DNA from 3 places in the Staphylococcus arlettae genome. Region 1 is predicted to be linked to each of the others. Evidence: riboswitches for the same ligand, from Rfam matches in the RefSeq annotation. Region 1 holds a riboswitch; each other region holds the start of a gene.
What was found. Region 1 has a riboswitch for thiamine pyrophosphate ahead of tenA (thiaminase II). Riboswitches for the same ligand answer to the same signal wherever they lie in the genome.
Positions count from the first base shown of each region.

Region 2: linked by a shared signal. The riboswitch ahead of MUA37_RS01610 (thiamine phosphate synthase) and the one ahead of tenA (thiaminase II) in region 1 are both predicted to bind thiamine pyrophosphate.
Region 3: linked by a shared signal. The riboswitch ahead of MUA37_RS00950 (3-oxoacyl-ACP reductase) and the one ahead of tenA (thiaminase II) in region 1 are both predicted to bind thiamine pyrophosphate.

Region 1 is NZ_CP094803.1:855,444-859,720, reverse strand. Features, by position in the region: gene thiM (hydroxyethylthiazole kinase) at 1-491, opposite strand, end outside; gene thiD (bifunctional hydroxymethylpyrimidine kinase/phosphomethylpyrimidine kinase) at 484-1,305, opposite strand; gene tenA (thiaminase II) at 1,292-1,987, opposite strand; TPP riboswitch at 2,064-2,165, opposite strand; gene MUA37_RS04060 (transglycosylase family protein) at 2,570-3,271, opposite strand; gene MUA37_RS04055 (single-stranded DNA-binding protein) at 3,703-4,071, opposite strand; gene MUA37_RS04050 (YwpF-like family protein) at 4,258-4,277, shown strand, end outside.
Region 2 is NZ_CP094803.1:364,000-368,276, forward strand. Features, by position in the region: gene MUA37_RS01600 (ArgE/DapE family deacylase) at 1-243, opposite strand, end outside; gene xylB (xylulokinase) at 619-2,130, shown strand; TPP riboswitch at 2,234-2,343, shown strand; gene MUA37_RS01610 (thiamine phosphate synthase) at 2,416-3,000, shown strand; gene thiO (glycine oxidase ThiO) at 2,993-4,108, shown strand; gene thiS (sulfur carrier protein ThiS) at 4,092-4,277, shown strand, end outside.
Region 3 is NZ_CP094803.1:195,968-200,244, reverse strand. Features, by position in the region: gene MUA37_RS00965 (hypothetical protein) at 1-317, shown strand, start outside; gene MUA37_RS00960 (type I secretion system protein) at 460-1,053, opposite strand; gene MUA37_RS00955 (hypothetical protein) at 1,274-1,489, shown strand; TPP riboswitch at 1,618-1,718, shown strand; gene MUA37_RS00950 (3-oxoacyl-ACP reductase) at 1,825-2,577, shown strand; gene MUA37_RS00945 (LLM class flavin-dependent oxidoreductase) at 2,608-3,909, shown strand; gene trhO (oxygen-dependent tRNA uridine(34) hydroxylase TrhO) at 4,227-4,277, shown strand, end outside.

The DNA.
Region 1 (4,277 bases):
TCTGTTTCACCAGTAATGACTATAGTTGTTTGTAATAATTGCTGTGCTTTTTTGGCAATTGTTACTACATCTAATGTGGTATTACTATCTGTACCTTTCATTGTTGTTTGGGAATCAATTAATGTTAATATCTCAGAAGCATTCCCTTTAATGACGGTTACATCTACTTCTTGTAAAAACTGTTGACAGAATGCTTTTCTAAATTGTGAAGCACCGACAGCTACTGGATCAAAAACAATAGGTGTACTTTCTTCATTAGCTATTTTGGCTATTTCTAACATATCTTTAGCACTATGTTTGGTTAACGTACCAATATTAATCACTAAAGCACCAGCAACTTGTAAAAATTCAACAGCTTCCTCTGGCGCTTCACTCATTGCTGGACTAGCGCCGATACTTAATAAACCATTGGCAGTAAAATGCTTAACTACATCATTGGTATAACATATAACTAAAGGATGTTGTTGACGTACATTTTCTAAATTATTCATCATCTAAACCTACCTTTTTCATATAAGCAAAATGGTTAACTGGGCCTCTGCCATACCCTATTTCCGGTGTATATTCAATACTTAAAGAAATAAATTTTTTGGCTTTTTTAACAGCATCATAAATCGATTTACCCTTAGCAAGTTCAGCCGTAATTACAGCTGAGAAAGTACAGCCCGTACCATGTGTATGTTTAGTTTCAAAACGTGGTTCAGTAAATGTAAACACATCATCTTGAGTAAATAAATAATCTTTTGACTCCGTTAAATCAGCCGAATGACCGCCCTTTATCACTACGCCTTTACTACCAATTTCTTTGATAAATATGTTACCTGCTTGATAAATAGAAGACTCATCATTAATTTTGATACCAGTAATTTCTTCTGCTTCTGGAATATTTGGTGTAGCAACCGTTGCATAAGGCAACAATATAGACTGTAAGTGTTGTTTACCGACGTCTTCCATTAACGAATCACCACTTTTAGCAAGCATAACTGGGTCTATAACATATGGCTTTTCTGGATGTTGCTTAATATAAAATTGGATACGTTCCATCATATCTTTTGAAGCAATCATACCTGTTTTTAACGCTTGTGGTTGCTCATCATCATAAATACTTTCTAGTTGTTCGCTTAACCACTCAGGGTCAAGATTATGAATGTGCTGTACACCTTTAGTGTTTTGTGCAACGATACTTGTAATAGCTGCCATTCCATAAACACCACATGCATGAAAAGACTTCAAATCTGCCATTACGCCTGCACCACCTGTTGGATCAGTACCTGCGACAGTCAAGGCTATTTTAGGCTTTTTCATTAACTTCCCCTCCATAATTCCATTCTTCTTGTACATATGCCATATTGAAAAATCGTCGCTCATGTATTGTACTTTGTAGGAAAGCATCTTTAATTTGGGCTAATTCTTCGTTAGAGCAATTTACTGTTAGTCGATCGATCAGTTGATCAAAAATATTTACTAAGGCATCCATTTCAGTACTATAAAACTCAAACCATTTTGCTAATACACTTGAGTTATTTAACTTACGATCTTTGAGTGCTTGTTGTGCGATTACTTGATAAACATATGGACATGGCGCCATTGCTGCAATTGTATGTGCGGCATTCTCTTTAGTATAAGCATTGTAATACATATGTTTAATATAATGATCTCCGCTCGGTGGCCACACTTTTTCTTGTACAATAGCATCGTAATTTTCACCCACAAAATCGGCAATAATTTCATGAGCTTCTACTTCACCTTCAACAATAAATTGAATTTGTTCTACTAAAAATTGAACATCTTCTAACTTTTCCATTTTGGGAATGAGTAAAGCGTATATGTTCGCAAACTCTTTTAAATATGAAGCATCTGCTCTTAAATAAAATTTAGCTGCAGCTTCTGACAAAGTGCCAGTTAACATGTCTTGTATAAAACCATCTTGATAAATATCATCAATGATGGATTGTGATGCAGTTTTTAATTCTTGTGAAAATGTCATGTATAATTCCTCCTATTAAAAAAAACACATTCAACGTAAGAATGCAGTACAAATTAGGCAGAATTAAACTGTGCTCTACTTTATTAGTCCACTTTCCTACGTTGGTATTAACCAAATCAGGTTATAAGGGTCTGATAACTAATATCATCTCAGCCAATAGGCACCCCTAGCAGTTTTATTATTATATTACTATTAACATAACAAAATCCTATTCATATTGCAAAATTAGATATAAATAGGGAGTGGGACAGAAATCCGATTTTGAAAAAATGATTTCGTCGTCCCACCCCGGCAAGGATGACTAGCGTTGAAAAAAGCTTGATTTAAAGCGCATTTTCAATGCAGTCAGCTACTGCCAATATGTAAAAGGTTTCGAATAAAATAGGGAGTGGGACAGAAATCCGATTTTGAAAAAATGATTTCGTCGTCCCACCCCGGCAAGGATGACTAGCGTTGAAAAAAGCTTGATTTAAAGCGCATTTTCAATGCAGTCAGCTACTGCCAATATGAAAAGAGACTAGGACAATCAATATTGTCCCAGCCTCTAAATTAAATCCTTATATTCATTTACAATTATTTAAATTATGCAGTAACCCATTGTGATGGACCAACTGTGTTGTATAATTCAACTGCAGCTGCATCTTGTACTGATTCTGGAGCTTCTGCTGGTGATACACCAACGTATTCAGCTGGTGCTACTGAATCCCAAGTAGCTTGTAAGAATTGATATTTACCTGCAGCTCCTGAACTTGGATTAATAGCTGTAATATCGCCACCTGATTCACGTTGAGCGATTGCTTGTAAATGAGAGTTTACATTTACAGATGAACCACTTGTAGCTTCACTTGAGCTTTCACTGTTTGAAGAAGTTGATTCTTGTTGTGGTTGTTGAGTTTCTTCAGTTTGTGGTGCAGTTGTTTGTTGTGGTTGTTCAGCTTGCTCACTTTGTTCTGTTGAAGTTGCTTGTTTTGCTGGTGCTGATTGCTCAGTATCTTGAGTTGATTGAGCATTAGTATCAGCTGTTCCTTGACCATAGCCATTGTAACTCCATGACCAATAAGTTCCATCTGATTCAAAATTGTAATCTACTTTATCGTGATTGAATTCATAGTTATAAGCACCTTCATGAATTGGTGCGTCATTTAATTGTTGAGGGTTATTTTGTGCTGTATGTGCTAATTGTGCTTTATCAATACCTTGTTCAGAAGCATCAGCTTGTCCAGATGCTACTCCTGTTACACCTAATCCTAGTGCTAATGTTGAAGTAATTACTGTCTTTTTCATTGTTAATAATCCTCCTATAAGGTAAATAATTTTTATTATCAATTTGCAGTTACCACTATAACATCCAAAATCACCTTGTAGGTTACAACAAAATAAAAAAGTATTGGCTTTTTTTACAACCTAATTACATACAATGTCATAAAAAACATAGCCAAAAATGCCGATTATTACCTTCATATCAAATTTAAATTGAGCATAATTTATATATTGGTATGTAATTATCATGTAATTTATCAGATTATTCTGCATACTATTTAATTACAATTCAAAGAAATAGCCACCAATCGTAAAAAGAAAGATGGCCATTTCAAAGAAGTATAATTGATATTAGGATTTAAAAGTGTATATCATAGTGGTTTATATTGGGAGATAAATTTGAAATAAGATGGTAGTTTTGGCATATAAACTTCAAATTAAATAATGTAGAATTTTTATAGTTTCAGGCCGATAGGATTAGGACTACAGGCTGTTGAAACTTGTGTTAGCGATTTAGGAGAAAGAAATCTAATTGTTTCCACTAATATCTCGGTAATAAAATGTGTTTGCCCTACTTTATCATAACTAGATGATTGTAGATTCCCGATAATGGCTACTAAAGAGCCTTGTGATAAATATTGTTTAATGTTAAGTGCTCGAGTACCTAATGCTTTACAATTTAAATAATCACATGCTTGATGCTCTGTTTTGTATTTGTAATGACGATCTACAGCTAAACTAAAGGTTGCTAGATGTTTACCCTGATTACTATAAATTTTCGGGTCTTTCGTCAGTCGTCCAACAACGACTATGTGGTTAATCATATGTCACCTCCTTATCGATATCATATACAATTAGTAGCTATACCGTCAAAACGCTAAAAGTAAGTGATTGTTGACAGAAACATTCTATATTTTATAATAACTAGCTTCTGAATTTAAAATTACGTTATAATGGGTACATAAATGTAAATATAGTAATTTTTAAATTTTATTAATGGATGTGAGACGATGAAAACATTTAAAGCCGT
Region 2 (4,277 bases), 490 kb from region 1:
ACGATCACCTTCGGAAACTACATCCATATGACCTGAAATACCAATAACAGGTCCTGTTTCACCGATTTCAGCAATTAAATTGGCACGACGTTCATCCACTTTTTCAATCGTTGATGTAATGCCGTGTTGTTGAAATAATTTTTGGAAGTATTCACATACTTCAATTTCATTATCATTAACTGTATTCATAGCTACAATATCAGATAATATTTGTACTTTTTCATCAGTTGAAAATGTACTCATGATATATCACTCCTTTGACAAACTATATAAATTATACAGCTATAACAATTGTTTGATAAGCAAAAAGACTTAATGAAAGATTTATTAATATAATTATACAAAATGAAAACGGATTAAAAGTTTTTACAACAGTTTATTATGAACCTCGATAAATGATGATTTGAAAATTTTAGTTGTAAGGGTGAAGTCCTTGTTAGCACTGATAGTCTAAATTGAATTAGACTCCGGGAGGTCTTAAATTCATTTTTAGCGCAACTATAATAGTAAAAAAGAAGTAACAAGTAGTGAAATTTAAGCAGTTGCCAAATAGTGGAGATTACTGTATTAATTTAGGTGACGACAATGTCAATTTACAAAAGAAAGGTTAGAGGTTACATGGAAAAAGTAGTACTCGGTGTAGATATCGGTACGAGTGCAGTTAAAACAATTGTGGTTAACCAACAAGGACAAGTGTTAGCCAGTGCCAATAAGCCAATTACAACGCTACACCCACAAGCAGGATTTAGTGAACAACACCCAGATGAATGGGTGCAAGCCACTAAAGATACATTGCAGACCATTAGTGAGATGGAAAGTATGAGAGTAGTACAAGTAGAAGGAATGTCGTTTTCAGGACAAATGCATGGTTTAGTCCTTGTCGATCAATATGGTGAAGCAATTAGACCAGCCATTTTATGGAATGATACACGAACGACTGAGCAGTGTGAAATTATCAAAAAACGCTTAGGACAATATGTGCTAGGTAATCCTGTGCTAGAAGGCTTTACTTTAACTAAAATGATGTGGGTAAAACAATATGAACCTAGCAATTGGGAACGAACTTATAAGTTTTTATTACCTAAAGACTATGTTCGTTTTAAATTAACTGGAGTATTGTCTATGGAAGTGTCTGATGCTTCAAGCACTTTATTATTAGACCCGAAAACGCAACAATGGTCATATGATACTGGAGCCTTGTTTGGCATAGATGCTCAGATCTTTCCGGATCTAACTTCAGCAGAATCATATGTAGGTAATGTAAAGCCGGATGTAGCAAAGTCTCTCGGTTTGAATACTAATATTCAAGTATTTGCAGGGGGTGGTGATAACGCCTGTGCTGCATTAGGTTCAGGTGTAGTTAAGCCTCATGATACGTTATGTAGTATTGGAACCTCTGGTGTGATTTTGACTTGTGAAGCGAATGCTGCAAGCTATGGTCAAAATATGCACTTATTTCAACATGCTTTACCGCATGTATCCTACATTATGGGGGTAACTTTAGCTGCAGGAGATAGTTTGGCATGGTTCCAAAAAACACTAGCACCAGAGCTTAGCTTTGATGATATTTTGTTACTAGCTCAACAATCATCTATAGGTGCTAACGGTTTATTATTTACACCATATCTTTCAGGCGAACGTACACCTCATGGTGATGCGTATATTAGGGGGAGTTGGATTGGACTTAGTAGTTTGCATACACGTAGTGACATGGCACGTGCAGTGATTGAGGGGATTAGCTATTCCTTGTATGAGTCAATATTATATTTACGAGAAAATGGCAAGTCTTTAACACATATTACTGCTACTGGAGGTGGAGCTAAAAGTGATTTTTGGTTGCAGTTACAAGCAGATATTTTTAATGCGTCTATGCGCAAATTAAGTCATGAAGAAGGTCCGAGTATGGGAGCAGCTATTATTGCAGCAACAGGTGTTAACTGGTTTGATAGTATGGAAGCATGTAGTCGTGTTTTTGTAACTTATGACAAAGAATTTCATCCTGATAGTGTCAATCATCAGCAGTATAAGCGATATTTTGATATTTATCGTCAAGTTTATACACAAAGCCAATCACTAACGGAACAATTACTAATGATAAGTGAAGCACGAGACAATGAAATAACGCATTAGGAGCAATAAGCAACGATAAATGGATTTGCATTTTATTAATGATTAGGTTAAATTAACAATAACAATGCATTGTTGAAACAGTAATATTAAAATTATATAGATTAGAGACCACTGGAAGTGCCTTTGAAAAGGCTGAGACTAAAGTAGTGAACTTTGGGATTCCTGGAACCTGATCCAGTTGATACTGGCGTAGGAAAGTGGCGTTGATAACATGACTAACTTTTGTGATATAGACGTTATTTTTCTACCCAGAAAAATAACGTTTTTTTTATTGAGGTGTCTTTTTTGTTAGTTGCTATTACACAGTATAAACATTTAACACATGCTGATATCGTACATTATCAACGAGTGATGCCATATATAGACTATTTGATAGTGCGTACGCCTATGACATCTACTGAGTTAATTGGATGGATACAATTAGCTATAACGTATGGAATTTCCCGTTCTAAAATAGCTATACATAGCGATATTTATGTATTAGAACAATGTGGATTAAGCGCGATTCATTTCTCAGAACGAGCAAGAGAAATACAGACGATTAAGAAAAAGTTTCCTAATGTAGTGGTAAGTGTGTCGACACACAATGTCGATAGTGCACAATTTGCCTTGCAACATCATGTTGATTATATATTGTTTGGCCATATATTTCCTACAAGCTCTAAACCAGGTCAAATCCCTAGAAAGAACAAAGAGATTCAAGCAGTTTTAGCATTACCGATACCAGTAGTAGCGCTCGGAGGTATTAATGAAAATACGGCTCAACAATTATCAACTGAGTTCTATGGTATAAGTGGTATTAACTTATTTCTCGAAGCTTCACAGTTAACATTAAAAACTTTGAGTGAGGTGTGGCGTAATCATGTATGATGTACTAATTATTGGCTCAGGTGTAATGGGGATGTCCATTGCACGTGCTTTGAATAGCGAAGCTTATCGTATAGCAGTTATAGATCGTGATATACCGGGAAAACATGCCTCTTATAAAGCAGGTGGTATGCTCGGTGCACAAAATGAATTTAATAGTGATAGTGCTTTATATCGTTTAGCGTTAAAGTCTCAGCAATATTTTGAACCATTAGCACATAGTATAGCTGAAGAGGTTGGTATCGATATTGAATATAGACAAAGTGGATTGTTGAAAATAGCGGCTGAAGCACAACATAGTCATCAAGTGCTAGAGCAATATGAATTTTTACAGCAACATAATCCGCAAGTGCGATTACTGACAAATAAAGACATACAACAATATAGAAACTATGATATTTCTTTTCCAACAAATACAGCATTTCATATTCCAGATGATCATCAAATCAATGCTAATCGTTATACAAAAGCATTATTAGCTTCATTACACAAACGTCATATAGAACGTATATTTTCTACAGAAGTCACCGACATCCAAGCAGGCCATGAAGGTTATAGTGTTTGTACTAATAAAGGTAAATTTGCAGCTCAAAAAGTAATCGTAGCTGGTGGAGCATGGAGTCATTATTTGTTGAATGGTCAGCTGAAAGCCCATGAACCTACTGGTGTCAAAGGTGAAGTGATGTTATTCGAATCACGGGATATACAATTAGCTACTACATTATTTTTTACTGATGGCTGTTATATAGTACCTAAAATGAAACAGCGTTATTTAATTGGTGCGACTAGTTATTTTAATGATTATTCCGTAAATGTTACTGCCGGAGGAATGCAGTGCTTGTTACACCAAGCACTAACATACGTGCCAGCATTGGGGAATGCTACTATTATAAAGCATTGGTCTGGTGTCAGACCGTATACCAATCAAGAAAAGCCGGTCATGGATGAGATACAACAGGGCTTATTTGTCATTACTGGACATTATCGCAATGGTATTTTGTTGTCTCCGGTAGTAGGTGAACTCATTGCGTTGTGGTTGAAAAGTGGTGTGAAACCTGAAATTTTAAATGATTTTAAATTAGGAGGTTGTACGAGTGGAAGTTATTATTAATGGCGATACATTTCATTTTGAACAAGAATTATCCATTGTTGCAATACTCAAGGAATTAGAAATAGATGAGAATAGAGTTGTCGTTGAACACAATCAACAATTAATACAACAAGCACAGTTTCACAATCAGATGGTGAAATCATCAGACCGATTAGAACTATTAGAATTC
Region 3 (4,277 bases), 660 kb from region 1:
TAAAAAATCCGTCTCAAAGTAAAGTTGATAACGTAAAATATATTATCTCCGAAGGTAATCCTGAAGACTACGAATTTGATGCCAGTGACAGTACGGCTGACGAAGAAGTTACACGTGATAATGTTATTGATAAAGTTGAAGAGTATGAAGGAGAAACACTTGATACTGATACTTACACATTCAAAGAACCAGAAAAAATGGAGGATGGACGTTGGGGCTTCTCATTTGAAGATAAAGACGGTAATTTAGCAGGTTCGTATATTATTGATAGTGACGGAACAGTAACCAAATACGATGAAGATGGTGAAGAAATATAATATAGGGATTTGTCCTTAAACCTTTGCAACTCAATATATTATATTAAAATACTCAATTAAACATCCCTTTAGTTTAGGAAAATTAAAGGGATGTTTTTCCATAGTTTAATATGTAAATTGATATAGATTTGTTCAAATTGAATTATGATTTCGATTCATTTTTATATGTCGTTCTACTATTTGTTTTAACAACTTCAACTTCTTTTAGATTAGGTTCAAAAATTTTATGATTATATCGTTTGTTTGCAAAATTTTTCAACTTATTGATAAATTCATATACTTCTTTATCTAATGTAATTTTAGACCTCACAATGTTAGCCGTATCATGCTTTTCATCTCCATAGCAATCCACATAAATATTATAAGCAATTTTAAATGTATTAAAATGACCTTCAAAAGGTTCATATCTTCTCAGAAAATCTTGTATCGTTTCATTTGAACTGTTGCTATGGTGACTTGTAGTTAAAATAAAATCTTGTATTTGTCTATCCAATGAATGAAATGCATCCTGAATCTCTTCAAAAATCTCAGTTGTTCGTTGTTTATTTAAGAACGCCGTATTTTGATTTAATTTAATATTTCTAATGCGAGCTACTTTATAAACTATTAAATCTATCATGCTGACCAAGTCATTTTCATAATCTTGCATCTTTTCCTTATCTTCACGTTTGAATTGTAACCAAACACCTAATAATGCAATACATCCACCTGCTAATGCTGCAATAAACTCCGTCATTTGAATACACCTCTTTTTATTTATTAAATTATTATAAATATCATACAATAATTGTCAAAAAATTAAAATATAATTCATTATTTTTTTAATATATATTATTTTTTATTACATAAATACAGATATTACTATTTGAAAGATACTGCGGTGTACTTAACTAACTTATGATTGACTTCTAGTTATATAGGGAACAATATAATTACAGTATTGAGGAGGAGATAAGATGCCAAAAGTAAATAATCGTATGCATAAAGATTTAGTAGATAAAGAGTCACGTATTGAAGCTAGTGTAAGTTCTGAAAAAGAAATAGAATTAAATGCTTTTGAACGCTTAGGCAAAGACGTCGTCATTATTGAAGTATTAGCGATTATGAATATTATTTTTGCTGTTTGTACTGTTGGTCTTATCGGTGCTTTAATCTATAGTAATCAAAAATAATACAAATTTACATTTTATATACAAAAGCGATGGTGTTATAACCATCGCTTTGCGCTTATTCTTGCTTATCTATTATCAAACCAAACTTGACTTTGCAATGGTAAATCGTTACATTGAAGATAATTAAATACACGCACTAGGGGTGTTTTCAGACTGAGATGAGCTGTAGCTCAAACCCTTTGAACCTGATCTAGTTGATACTAGCGTAGGAAAGTGTGAATCAACACATGTATGATATCAAGGGGTTAGACTACCCTATTATATATTTGATTTTATTTACACAACTTTCCTATGGAGGGTTGTGTATTTTTTTATTTAAAAAGGAGTGAGCACGTATGACAACAACAGTACTTATTACAGGTAGTAGTAGAGGTTTAGGTGCAACTATTGCACAAACTTTAGCAGCACAAGGTTTTCAAGTCGCCATCAATTATCATAAAAGTAAAGATGCAGCATTGGACTTAGTAAAAAGCATTGGGGAATCACAAGCAATCGCCATCCAAGCTGATGTCACACAACGTGATGAAGTCGATCGCTTAGTTGCTACTGCAACAGAACATTTCGGTCAAATTGATGTAGTGGTCAATAACGCATTAGTTGGCTTTAAATTTGATCCCAACGCACAAAAAGCTTTTACTGAATTATCTTGGTCAGATTACCAACAACAAATAGATGGTACTTTAAAAGCCGCTTTCAATACTACACAAAGTGTAGCCCCTCAATTTATAAAACGTCACCATGGGGCAATTATTAATATTGGAACGAATCTTTTTCAAAATCCAGTCGTACCTTACCATGAATACACGACAGCTAAAGCAGGATTAATTGGTTTCACACGTAATATTGCTGCCGAATTAGGCCAATATGGTATACGTGCCAACGTAGTGTCCGGCGGTTTATTGAAAACAACGGATGCCAGTGCTGCCACTTCTGATGAAGTGTTTGATTTAATTAAACAAACTACCCCACTCAAAAGTGTCACATCTCCTCAAGACGTCGCACATATGGTGGCCTTTTTGGCAAGTGAACATGCAACTGGCATCACAGGTCAAAACTATACTGTCGACGGCGGTCTAACAATGAATTAATCTATTCTATAACAACTGAGGTGTAAGTACATGACACAAACAAAACAACTTAATATTGGAGTCTTACTGTATGCTTGTGGACATCATCAAGCTGCTTGGTTACAGCCAAATTCTAGTGTTGAGCGTATTGGAGATAGTAGTTATTATCAATCATTAGCACAAATAGCTGAACGAGGCTTGTTTGATGCAGTCTTTTTTGCTGATAATCAATCTTTCCCAGCGCAATCTGCAAGTGATATGCCAGCATTTTGGTTTGATCCGTTGATCAATTTGGCGGCTATCGCACAAGTAACACAACATATCGGTCTTGTTTCTACAATTTCTAGTACTTTTGCTAATCCTTTCACTGCAGCACGACAATTACTAAGTTTAGATCATTTATCTGGTGGTCGTGTAGGTTGGAATCTTGTGACTTCGATGACTGATAATGAAGCACAAAACCATAGCTTGCCACAATTACCTGCCCATGATGCACGTTATGCCAAAGCACGAGAATTTGCAGAAGTGATGGACAAATTATTAAATTCTTGGAACACTTCTAATTTTATTCATCAACGTGAACAACATGCACTTATTGAACCAGAACACATACAATCCTTTAATTATCGTGGGGATTATTTTAATGTGACTGGGCCATCAACTACACCCAGCAGTATACAAGGCGATCTTGTAGCAATGCAAGCCGGTGCCTCCGAACCAGGTGTGACATTGGCTGCCGATTTTGCAGATGCAGTTTATGCTGTAGCTTGGAATATGGAGCAAGCACAAAAATATATTCAACGTTTACATGAAAAAATAGCTCATAGTTCACAACCGACAAGAACAATCAAAGTGTTTCCAGGTTTAGTCACTTATGTAGGTGAAACATATGAAGCTGCACTTGCAAAGAAACAAGCTTTAGATGACTTACTCCCTATTGAAACTGCACTCAATCAACTGAGTGGTTTTATTCGGCAAGACTGCTCTGAGTGGGAGCTTGATGCACCAGTACCTCCCCTTCCACCAGTAGAAGATTTTACCGGACCAGTCGGTCGTTACGAGACAATATTGCAAATTATTCAAGATGAACAACCTACTGTCAGAGAACTCTTAGGTTACTTAAATGCCGGTGGTGGTCATTTGACTTTAATTGGTACACCATCCATGATTGTCGATGAAATGGAGCGTTGGTTTGAAGCTGGTGTTGCAGATGGCTTTAATTTAATGCCACCTACATTACCTAATAGTTTGGACGATTTTGTAACGTTAGTCGTTCCTGAATTACAACGTAGAGGTTTATATCGTACTACTTATACAGGACATACTTTTCGTGAACACCTCAATTTATCTTAGTTATCCGTTTCATGTTCACATAATAGTGAGCTTTATCACTCGTGACAAAGTATTTTTATAACATCGTATCATATTAACATATGTAAATTTTATTACTTAACTTCTTATCTATAACTTCTTATCTTTCTCAAACTAACATATTGAATAATTTCCCTTTTTTGTTAGAATATAGTATGGATTGTTTTGTCGTAGAACTAATGAAAAACGACATATAAACTTAACTTATCACTGAAAGATTAGCTAGTGCTTGCACTGACTATTTCAGTCTTATATTTCAATATGATGTACTAAAAGACTATATAGAGGAGAATCGATTTATGGATTATCAAGTATTATTGTATTACAAATACACTACCATTAATGACCCC